2 regions of the Photobacterium sp. GB-36 genome follow, and region 2 is predicted to be linked to the other one. Evidence: predicted binding sites of a transcription regulator. Region 2 holds the regulator's gene; the other holds the start of a gene.
What was found. Region 2 encodes PurR, which represses purine synthesis genes. Its sites were predicted from a motif close to TNANGNAAACGTTTNCNTNA; they were not measured.

Region 1 (6,099 bases), on a different contig from region 2:
CGAAAACCGATGAATAAAGACAATAAAAAATACGGTGTATTGTTAGTTAACTTAGGTACGCCTGATGCACCGACGGCGGCTGGGGTGAAACAATTTCTATCTCAATTTTTACACGATCACCGTGTCGTCGATATGACTCGCTGGTTATGGTGCCCCATTTTACACGGCGTAATTTTGCCGATTCGCTCACCGAAAGTTGCTAAATTATATCAATCTGTTTGGATGGAAGATGGCTCACCATTGATGGTGTATTCAAAACGCCAACAAAAAGCATTAACAGAGATACTTCAAGTCCCAGTTGAACTGGGTATGACTTATGGTAACCCGAGTACTCAGGCTGGTTTGGAGCGTCTAAAGCAGCAAGGTTGTGATAAGGTTTTAGTTTTACCGTTATATCCTCAGTATTCAGGTACTACCACCGCTGCTGTATTTGATCGTATTGCGAAAGACTTAAAGTCCATATCGTATATCCCAGAGTTGCGCTTTATTAATCATTATTACGATCACCCTGATTATATTTCAGCGTTAGCCGAGACGGCTAAAACGGTGTGGGCAGAAAAAGGCGAGCCTGATTACTTATTATGTTCATATCACGGTATTCCTAAACGTTATGCTGATAATGGCGATCCGTATCCCGATCATTGTAATGGTACAACGGAGCTATTAGCGAAGATGCTTGAGATGCCGCGTGAAAAAATGAGCATGAGCTATCAGTCTATTTTTGGACGTGAAGAATGGTTAAAACCGTATACGGAAGGCACGATAAAATCATTGGCAGAGAAAGGTGTAAAACGCCTTGATGTTATGTGTCCTGCGTTCTCTGTTGATTGTTTAGAAACCCTTGAAGAAATTGCAGAGCAGTGCAAAGAAGTGTTCATTGAAGCGGGTGGGGTAGAATTTAATTTGATCCCTTGCCTTAATGATAGCCAGGCACATATTACAATGATGGAAAACTTGGTGAAACAACATGTTCAAGGTTGGGAATAGTCAGTTTTTATTCTGTAACTTACATTGACGATAACGTTTACGCTCTCATTTGTGTTGATATATCTCAAAACCAATGAGAGCTTTTGCTTTTATGTTCTATATTCTGTGATAGAATTCGCAAAATTTACAACTTGATAGCGCATAGACATGAAATTTCCAGGCCAACGAAAATCTAAGCATTACTTTCCGGTACATGCTCGCGATCCACTTTTAAGTCAAACGAAACAAGAGAAGCGTCTAGCACGTACTCATGTTGTCGGTATTGACCAAACATTGGTAGATATTGAAGCTTATGTGGATGATGAATTCCTGGAACGCTATGAGTTAAGTAAAGGCCATTCTTTGGTTATTACTGATGAAAAAGCAGAAGCGCTATATCAAGAGCTAAAAGAGAACAACCTTGTTACTCACGAGTTTGCTGGTGGCACGATTGGTAATACGCTACACAACTATTCTGTGTTAGCGGATGATAAATCTGTTCTTCTAGGCGTGATGAGTAAAGACATTGAGATCGGTAGTTACGCGTACCGTTACCTTTGTAATACATCAAGCCGCATGGATATGAACTACCTTCAACCTGTTGACGGTCCTATTGGTCGTTGTTTTGCTCTTATTTCAAAAGACGGTGAACGTACCTTCGCTATCAACGAAGGTAAGATGAACCAACTTGAACCTGATAGCATTCCTGAACATGTGTTTGAAAATGCGTCTGCACTTGTGTTAACGGCGTATTTAGTGCGTTGTAAGCCTGGCGATCCTATGCCTGCTGCAACAATGCGCGCCATTGAATATGCGAAAAAATACGATGTACCCGTGGTATTAACATTAGGTACAAAGTTCGTTATTCAAGATGATCCACAATGGTGGCGCGACTTCCTTCGTGATAATGTAACAGTTGTTGCAATGAATGAAGATGAAGGTGAAGCGTTAACTGGTGAGTCTGATCCGCTTGTAGCAGCTGATAAAGCATTAGAATGGGTTGATCTTGTTCTTTGTACTGCAGGCCCTGTAGGTTTATATACCGCAGGTTACACTGATGATAACGCTAAGCGTGAAACAAGTTTACCGTTACTTCCCGGTGATATTGCTGAGTTTAACCGCTATGAATTTAGCCGACCAATGCTTAAAACGGCGTGTGAGAATCCAATTAAGGCGTATTCACATATTGCTCCTTATATGGGCGGTCCTGAGCGTATTAAGAATACTAACGGCGCTGGTGATGGTGCACTTTCAGCATTACTGCATGATATGTCTGCAAACCGCTACCATAAAGAAAACGTGCCGAACTCGAGTAAGCACCAACATTCTTTCCTAACTTATTCATCGTTCTCACAGGTTTGTTTATATTCAAACCGTGTAAGCTACGAAGTCTTGGCTCAGTATTCTCCACGTTTATCTCGTGGTCTGCCAGAGCGTGAAGATAGTTTGGAAGAAGCATACTGGGAACGTTAAGTTTCATATAGATATAAAAAAACCGCCAACACATTTTCGTGCTTGGCGGTTTTTTATTAGCTGCAGTTTAGAGCAAACTTATTTTTTATAAGCTTCGTTATGTACAGCTGCTACTGCACGACCTGATGGGTCTGCTGCGTTCTTAAAGCTCTCATCCCATTCAATCGCTTTTGCACTTGAACAAGCAATCGATGGACCACCCGGTACACATTTTGCCGCACTTTCTAGCGGGAACAACTCTTCAAAGATCTCACGGTATGCGTAACCTTCTTTGGTTGTTGGTGTGTTGTAAGGGAAGCGGTAAGCCGCTGTTTCAAGCTGTTGATCCGTTACTTTTTCTTCAGCTACTTCTTTTAGCGTATCAATCCAGCTGTAACCTACACCATCAGAGAACTGCTCTTTTTGACGCCATGCGATAGATTCTGGTAGGTAGTGCTCAAAACACTCACGTAAGATGTGTTTTTCCATCTTACCGTTACCACACATTTTATCTTCAGGGTTCAGACGCATTGCCACATCGATAAATTCTTTATCTAGGAATGGTACTCGGCCTTCAACACCCCATGCCGCTAACGATTTGTTTGCTCGTGCACAGTCAAACATGTTCAGAGCAAGCAATTTACGTACAGTTTCTTCATGGAACTCTTTCGCGTTCGGTGCTTTATGGAAGTATAAGTAGCCACCAAAGATTTCATCTGCACCTTCACCAGAAAGTACCATCTTGATACCCATTGCCTTGATTTTACGACCCATTAGGAACATTGGGGTAGAAGCACGAATGGTTGTCACATCGTAAGTTTCAATGTGATAAATCACATCACGGATAGCATCTAGACCTTCTTGAATCGTGTAAGTCATTTCATGGTGAACGGTACCAATTTTATCTGCAACTTCACGCGCTGCTTTTAAATCAGGGGCACCTTCAAGACCCACGGCAAAAGAGTGAAGTTGTGGCCACCATGCTTCAGATTGGTCATTATCCTCAATACGCATTGCAGCAAAGCGTTTTGCCACAGCTGATGTAATTGATGAATCTAAACCACCTGATAGTAGTACACCGTAAGGTACATCTGTCATTAACTGACGCTTAATAGCGGCTTCTAATGCTTCAGTTAATTCTTCTTTGCTGGTTGAGTTACCTTGTACGGCTGCGTATTCATTCCAATCACGGGTGTAATACCGTTGTGGCTCGGCATCAGCACTACCGTAGTAACAACCAGGAGGGAATTCACTCACTGTTTTACACACAGGTACCAGCGCTTTCATTTCTGATGCAACATAGTAGTTACCGTTTTCGTCAAAGCCTTGGTACAACGGAATAATACCAATGTGATCACGACCTACAAGGTAAGTATCTTTTTCTTCATCGTACAGTACAAAGGCGAAAATACCGTTAAGCTCTTCAAGTAACTCTTCGCCCATATCTTGGTATAGCGCAAGAATAACTTCACAATCTGAATCTGTTTGGAAATCGTATTTACCTTCATAGCGAGCACGGATTTCTTTGTGGTTGTAGATTTCACCGTTAACCGCAAGAATTAATTTTTTATCTGGGCTATATAGCGGTTGTGCACCACTGTTTAAGCCAACAATCGCTAGACGCTCATGCGCAAGAATGGCATGTTCTGATGCATAAATACCTGACCAGTCTGGGCCGCGGTGACGAAGCTTTTTCGACATTTCTAATGCGATAGGACGCAATGCTGCTGCGTCGCTTTTAATGTCTAGGATCCCAAATACAGAACACATAGTAATACCACTCCAACGTTATCTTTTTATATCCATAAATCTTAGAAACACAGATGTAACCGAAAGGTTTATATAATGAAAATAAAACTTTTTATTTATGTGCGTTTCTCTTTGATTGTTAAAATTGCGTATTCTGAAGTAAATTGCAATAAAAAATCTTCAATCCATTAAAATAAAACGCCTTAGGTGAATATCATTCATTAAAATCGCCTTTAACTGAATTAAATCTAATTTGTTTGGCTTTTTGTTTAAAAAAAATAAACAGTAGTTGTTACCACTGTTTATTTTTTGCTGCGAAATAAGGGGGCGTACTTATAGGATTATGATTTGATTGCTGTTATGTCTGGCTTTAAGTGATCACATACATTACGAGCAAAACCACTGCCAGCCTCATTGAAGATGTTGAAGACGGCATCAATACCTTGTTCATACAGTAACTCTTCATCATCATTGTACTGAGCAATTGCTGCTATTTTACCTTGGAAATGACGAGCTTTAATTTGCTCCAAGGCATAAACATTCGCCTGACTATGAGGCATTGCTAATAAAATAAGAGTTATACGTTCTTTGCTGATCACCCGCGCCCAAAAATCAGGATCAGTCGCATCGCCTTGAATAACATTACGTCCTTCTTTGCGTTGCTTCTCTGCGGATTCCTCTCGGGTTTCAACGCCTATGATTTGCTTGCCGTAACGTGCTTGTAACTCATCATATGCCCCCGTGCCTATTCGACCCATACCAAGAATTAACACTTTTGATTGTCCAAGATCGATCAGTTTGTCATCGGCGTTGAGTTTTTCTGGTTCAAATTCTTTTAGCCATTTTGATGCTTCTGTATAAAGTTTATGGCTCACGCTGTTGAGAGGGGCTGCGAGCAAAAATGAAAAAGAAACGGCAATAGCGATAGCCACTAAAAAAGTACCCGGTAATAGTCCTAGCTTATAAGCCACACCACCGACAATTAAACCAAACTCGCTGTAATTAAATAGTGTTAACGTCGCGAGCATTGAGGTACGGACACGGTAACGACACAAATGGAATATGCCGTAGTACAACATGCCTTTAAGCGGTAATAAGAGTAGTAAAACAAATGCCATCAGTAACCCATTAAGCGTCGGGGTTTCTGACAGGCCAATATTTAAGAAAAAGCAAACAAGTAACAGCTCTTTAAAGTTAAAGAGTGATTTTGCCATTTCAGAAGACTTACTGTGTCCTGCCATTAGCATCCCGATCAATAGTGCACCCAAATCAGGCTTCATACCAACCAGTTTAAATAATCCTGCACCGAGAACTAGCGCAAGAGTAATGGCATAGAGTACCAGTACTTCACCGTGACCTGCTTTGTCTAAGATCTTGTATAGGATAGGGCGAATTAACGGTAGGGCGAAAAGTCCAAGCGCATACACTTCTGGCATTTTTCCACTTGAGATAGTCAAGAATATAACGGCGAAGATATCTTGCATGACCAGAATACCGATAGAGACGGTACCGTACTTTGCATTTAACTCGCCTTTTTCTTGTAACAGCTTAATGGCAAATACTGTACTGGAAAAAGACAGCGCAAACCCGATAAGAATTAATTGGCTTAACGCCATGTCGCTGAACATGGTTAAACCAAGCTGTTTTAATACCAATAAACAGAGGGTAAATAAGGTTGTTGATAAGAGATTATGTAAGGTAGCACCACCCCAAACTTCTTTTTTAAGTAAGGACTTCACATCCAGCTTTAAACCAATGGTAAAAAGAAGCAGTGTTACCCCTAAGTTAGCTAAGGTTTCTAAAGTAGGTGTAGAAGTAAAGCCAAAACTGTTAAGACTAAAGCCTGCAACAAGAAAACCCACAAGAGGGGGGAGTTTGCAACGTAGAGCAATAAAACCAATGATAAAAGCGGTAAGTATGTAGATAAATTCC
Region 2 (6,099 bases):
CCGTATATTTAGTGGCTTCACTCATGGTGGGGTAAGGGTGAATCGTCGATAAAATCTTATTCAGTCCCAGTTTGTAGCGCATTGCTAAGGTAAATTCTGCCAGTAGTTCACCGCCATGATGGCCGACAATTGTGACCCCTAAAATCTTATCGCTATTGGACGGGGTTAGAACTTTAACGAAACCTTCGGCAGCATTGTCGGCAATCGCTCGATCTAAATCGGATATAGGGTAAGTATATGTTCGATAATCGATATTTTGTGAAATAGCCTCTTTTTCATTGAGACCAACTCGAGCTAACTCCGGCGCAGTATAGGTAACGGCAGGTAATACCGAGTAATCAGCTTTAAACTTTTTGAATGTACCAAACAAACTATTTACTGAGGCATACCATGCTTGATGCGCTGCAGCATGAGTTAATTGGAAAGGACCTGCCACATCACCCACAGCGTATATATTAGGATATTGCGTTTGTAGGTAGTGGTTAACTTTGATAGTCCCTTGTGGATTTGTTGCTAATTTTAGGCGCTCTAAACCAAAACCTTTGGTATTAGCAACGCGACCTAACGCCACAATAACCTGATCAAATTCAACGTCGATCGTTTGTTCTGCCGAAAGATCATCAAGCTTAACGTGGCGATATTGCGCAGATCCTTTCTCTACAAAACTAACGGCTTTGTGTTTTAGAAGTACTCTAATACCTTCATGTGTTAGTGTGTGATAGATGAAATCGGCCGCATCTTTATCTTCACGGTTAAGTAACTGATCTGCCATTTCAACTAAGGTGACAGATGCGCCAAGACGATTAAACGCTTGAGCCAATTCACAACCAATAGGACCACCACCCAAAATCAATAACTTTTTAGGTAAAGTATCTAGTTGCCATAAGTTATCGGACGTTAATGGATTAACTGTGTTTAAGCCTGAAATATTGGGCAATAGTGGGGAAGCCCCTGTTGCGATAATAATGTTACGTGTGGTGATCACTTTGTCGTTAACTTCTACTTCCCAAGGCGACAAAATCGTCGCGTCACCTTGGACACAATTCACACCAAGCTTGCTGTAACGTTCAACCGAATCATGCGGTTCGATATCTTTGATAACGTTGTGAACACGAGTCATAACGGCTTTAAAGTCGATTTTTTCAATTTTAGCTTCAATACCAAATTGTTTTGCTTGTTGCAGCTCATAAGCGCTATGAGCGACACGGATTAAGGCTTTAGATGGCACACAACCTGTGTTTAAGCAATCGCCGCCCATTTTATGACGCTCAATTAATGTGACTTCCGCTTTTACGGCTGCCGCGATATAGGAGCTGACTAAACCGCCAGCACCAGCACCAATTACCACTAGGTTTTGATCAAACACTGTAGGTTTTTGCCAATCGCTATAAACCTTTTGGCTTTTGATGTAATTAATAATTGTTTTTGCGAGCAGTGGGAAGATCCCGAGTAATACAAGAGATATCAATACAGGAAATGAGATGATTTCGCTCAAACTATTAATGTTACTCAGTTGAGTACCGGCATTCACATAAATAGCAGTTCCAGCCAGCATGCCAAGCTGACTGACAAAGAAGAAGGTACGAGTTTTAATCGGGGTTAAACCCATTAGTAAGTTGATCAGAAAAAACGGCACTACAGGGATTAAACGCAGCGTTAATAGATAAAATGCGCCTTCGTTTTCAATCCCTTGATTAATGGTCGCGAGGCGTTGTCCAAACCGCTGTTGTACCCAGTCTTGCAAAATATAGCGGCTTGATAGAAAAGCCAATGTTGCACCTATTGTGCTGGCAAAAGAAATAATAATAAGGCTAGGCCAAAAACCAAATAATGCCGCTCCAAGCAACGTTAAAATTGCAGCGCCGGGTAAGGAAAGGGCTGTCACGGCAATATAGAGTACAAAGAAAAACAAGTAAGCAGTGAAAAGTTGACTTTCAATCTTTGCTTGTAGGGCTAATTGCTCTTGCTTGATGAACTCAAGGGTAAGGTATTGGCCTAGATCAAAATGTAGCCATAACGCAATAAGGCTGACAATGACCAGCAGCAATAGCGTTTTTTTCTTATTCATTTGCCTGATCCTTTTTCGTTATGTTTTTATCTGATGCTTGCACGTTATCTTGAGCAATATCGTTAGGCGTAATAGGAAGAGAACAAAAGCCTTGTGCTGGCACATCGAGCGCAGTGTTAAATTTCGCCGACAAGTTCTGAAAGCTAACTAAAGCAGTGAGTTCAATAATATCATCACTGCTATACCATTCTTGTAGCGCGACAAGCATTTCATCTGTCACTCGTTTGCCTGTTATTGTCATCGCTTCAGTGTAGGCCAACACAGCGCGTTCTTGATCTGTAAACAGCGTAGAGTGTTGCCAGTTGGCGAGTGCTTTAATTTTATCTTCTGAATCACAACGTTCGGCGAGCTTCATACCATTGGCATCAACACAAAAGGCACAATCGTTTAATTGTGAAACACGCACACAGACCAAAGATCGCATGACATCTTGAATCGGTGACTTTTTACGGTCGAGAAAACCAAAAAAACCTGCGACTAACCAAAATAAGACAGGTTTACGTCCCCATAGCTTTGCAGGGTTTAATACTTGACCATAGTGGCGAGCTTGAAGCCATAGCAAAGGCTTTACCCATAAAGAGTCAATTTTTTTGATCGAAATGCGCATGTGATTCCTTAAAAAATACCCTAAAAGTAGGGTTTTATACGATCTTACTCAGTAGCAGTTGTAAACATGTAGACCTTAAGATCAGACATTGTATTTCATTTAATGATAAATATTTCTTTTTCTTCAATTGGTTGGTGAAAAAATCAGCAGGAGATAAGACAGTTTAAAGCGCCGCGTTATTTATTAGTGAGAAGATGGGTTATTGGTCGTATTAGCAAATAATTAGGCATGGAATATAAATAAAGATAATTATCATTTATATAAATCAAGGAGTGCAAAACGGAGGGAATTAATTTAATGGCAAAAGTTTGTTATTATGCAATTAAACCAAATAAATATTGAATTTTATAAAGGAAGATAAGGATAATACGGAAATTATTTTTGAAAGGTATACTTAGAAATAAAAGAATGGGGGCTCTTTTATTCCTAAGTATTTTATATTTAAGACAACTTATATTTTTAAGATAAGGCAGATAATAGTTCATTTCGACGTTGCTCAGGAATAACTGACCAATGTTGACCGCTAATTGCACCTTCCAATGCCCAAAGCAATTCAATACTCAATGGACTTGTTTGTGATTCTTGAAGTGCTTTATATGCGCCAAGAGAGCCCACTGCTAGAAGTTGTTCAATAGTGTTTATGCCTGCTTTTTTAAGCATTCTTTCATTTGATAATCGTAGATTAGGTAAATCTTTAATTCGGTCAGGTACGCAACTCTCCTTTTCTTGCTTGTCTTTTTCTGCTGCATCCAGTGAATACCTACCTTGAGCTACAATCTTTGTGGGTTCATCCCACCATTGGTCGGGTATTGCATAGTGCTTGGTTACAACAGGGAAGCCACGTTTTTTATAAACATAGGGTTCCAAGCCAGCTTGTTTGAATTCCTTTTCAGTTTCAGCATTTGCACGTAAGTGAAGTTTATCGTTCACAACTAATGCAAACATTGTATCACCAGAAAAAATGCCAAAACCGCCAAACATCGACCGTGATTTTATTGAACCAAAATGGTCAAATAATTTTAATGAATCTTTTAATATTGGTTTATCCATGCTTCTACTCGGTGAAAAAATATGAGTGTCACCTAAACATTAAGAGCGAGGAAATAGATTAATTAATCTACACATTGATACTGTCAATATATTGTTAAGTTTGTGTCATAATATTGTCGGTTCAATAATAATCCTTCGGTAACCCCGCTACCTTGAATTATTAACATAATTTTTAGGCCGGTGGTTTTGCGTCTTAATCTTTCAATTAATTTGCCAGTTCGTGACTATATAAAGTTATATTAAATAATACTTTTAATATTAAATCTAAGCTCTCAAAAATGTGATATTGGTTCAGGTATTTGTTCTTAGCTTATTTTAATAAGCTTTATAATTATAAATACTCATGATTGTTTTTTATAAGTAAAAAAAAAGCCAACAAGGTTAACTTATCGGCTTTTCCTTAACATAGAAAGATAAATTTTATTAGTTGAGATCTTTAACCGATTTTCTCTCAACAAGTTTAGGCGTCATTTCAAAGGTTTGACGCTCATGATTCTTGTCTTTCACACGCTCTAGCAAGATTTCGATGGCCTTTTTACCTAAACGACGTTTAGGCTGGTGGATAGTTGTTAGCGGTGGCGCAAAGTAGGGCGCAAGGTCAATGTTATCGTAGCCAATGATTGAGATATCATCAGGAACACGCAGACCTGCCTGTTCAAAGGTACTGATCAGAGCCATGGCCATAATGTCGTTAAAGCAGAAGATAGCAGTAGGGCGATCTTCCATTGCGATAAACTTATGAGCAGCTTCAACGGCTGACTCACACTCAAAGTCACCGTCAAGTAGCCAATTAGCATTAACAGTGAGATCTGCTTCTTTCATCGCTTTACGGAAGCCCTTTAGGCGCTCTTGACAAGTAGACTTATCAACTTGCCCAGATAAACAGCCAATTTTCTTATGACCATTTTCAATAAGGTGCTTAGTCGCAATATAACCGCCGTTTTCAGCGTTATCTAGAATATTATCAGTATGTGGGCTTTCTGGGCCCCAGTCCATGATAACCATAGGAAGATCATTTTTACGCTCAAGTAAATCGAGCAGCATTTGATCCAGATCGCTGCACATAACCAATAGGCCATCAACACGCTTTTCAGAAAGCATACGTAAGTAATCACGTTGTTTTTCTAAGTTACCTTCGGTGTTACATAAGATCAGTGTGTAGCCTGCACCATAACAATATTCTTCAACACCATGCACAACTTCGGCAAAAAATGGGTTAGTCGATTTAGTGACTAACATGCCGATAGTACGTGTTGTATTACATTTTAAGCTTCGCGCTACTGCACTTGGGGCGTAGTTAAGTTCATCTACTGCAGCCAAAACTTTTTGTTGCGTTGCTTCTGCAACAAAGCGTGTTTTATTAATCACGTGCGACACTGTAGTAGTTGATACACCTGCCATACGTGCAACGTCTTTAATGGTTGCCATATTTATTCTTCTTATCATGGTCAGATTAGGATCTGACAAAGGTTTTTGATACCAAATTGATTAATTACGTAGTCTATGGCTTACGAGTTCACTCGCAGAGATGAAGATCCTTTAGTTATTAGCTACTTAATTATTCAATTTGATACCGAATTATAGGGTGTTGCAATTATCATGGATCATAAACAACTAAAGCCGCAGTAAAATGCGGCATTAGAAGATAGAAACTATTTTTACACTAATTACACATGTAATCGCTTGCGATCACATTTTACTGTGTGTTTTGCGTTGTGCAATCTTTCTATTCAACTTGATTGAATTAATTGATCATTAACCGTAAAAACTCGATGTTTGTCATGCTAATAGCTTCAATTTATTGTGTATATCTAGTCATTAATAGATAAAACGTTAAAAAACAGAATGATTGGCTGATAAAAGATAAGGAAAATCACCACTTGGATGAGTATGAACACTGACAGGCCAACCATATAAGGTATCTATTACTTCAGGAGTAAGAACTTGTGTTGGCGTGCCGTCGGCTTTTATTTCTCCTTCATTAAGGAAAATCATCCGATCAGTGTATTGGGCTGCAAGGTTTAAATCGTGCAATACCACAATTACAGCGGCGCCTTGTATAGCCATATTTTGGGCAATTTGTAAGGTGTGGTGCTGGTGGGCGAGATCGAGTGCTGAGGTGGGTTCATCTAACATCAAGATACATTTATCACCGGCTTTACTGAGTTGTGTTAAAACCCGGGCAAGGTGTACACGCTGTTTTTCACCCCCCGATAAGGTGGGGTAGAGACGTTTAGCTAAATTGTTAATATCAACATATTGCATGCTTGATGCTGTTGCATCTTTCAGTTCAGGCGAAGTGAGCTGCAATGGAATTGCGCCTAGCTCGACAACTTCTTTCGCGGTAAAGGCAAACGATAATGCGCTATGTTGT

Region 1: the regulator PurR is predicted to act here: its motif matches at 1,013-1,032, upstream of C9J46_RS03820 (inosine/guanosine kinase).

What each region holds. Positions count from the first base shown of each region.
Region 1 covers NZ_PYNY01000003.1:108,857-114,955, reverse strand. The annotation lists gene hemH (ferrochelatase) at 10-987, shown strand; gene C9J46_RS03820 (inosine/guanosine kinase) at 1,135-2,439, shown strand; gene asnB (asparagine synthase B) at 2,518-4,188, opposite strand; gene C9J46_RS03810 (cation:proton antiporter family protein) at 4,509-6,099, opposite strand, start outside.
Region 2 covers NZ_PYNY01000011.1:64,023-70,121, forward strand. The annotation lists gene C9J46_RS11820 (FAD-dependent oxidoreductase) at 1-2,068, opposite strand, end outside; gene C9J46_RS11825 (carboxymuconolactone decarboxylase family protein) at 2,061-2,675, opposite strand; gene C9J46_RS11830 (TfoX/Sxy family DNA transformation protein) at 3,135-3,725, opposite strand; cyclic di-GMP riboswitch class I at 3,860-3,950, opposite strand; gene purR (HTH-type transcriptional repressor PurR) at 4,149-5,153, opposite strand; gene C9J46_RS11840 (heme ABC transporter ATP-binding protein) at 5,559-6,099, opposite strand, start outside.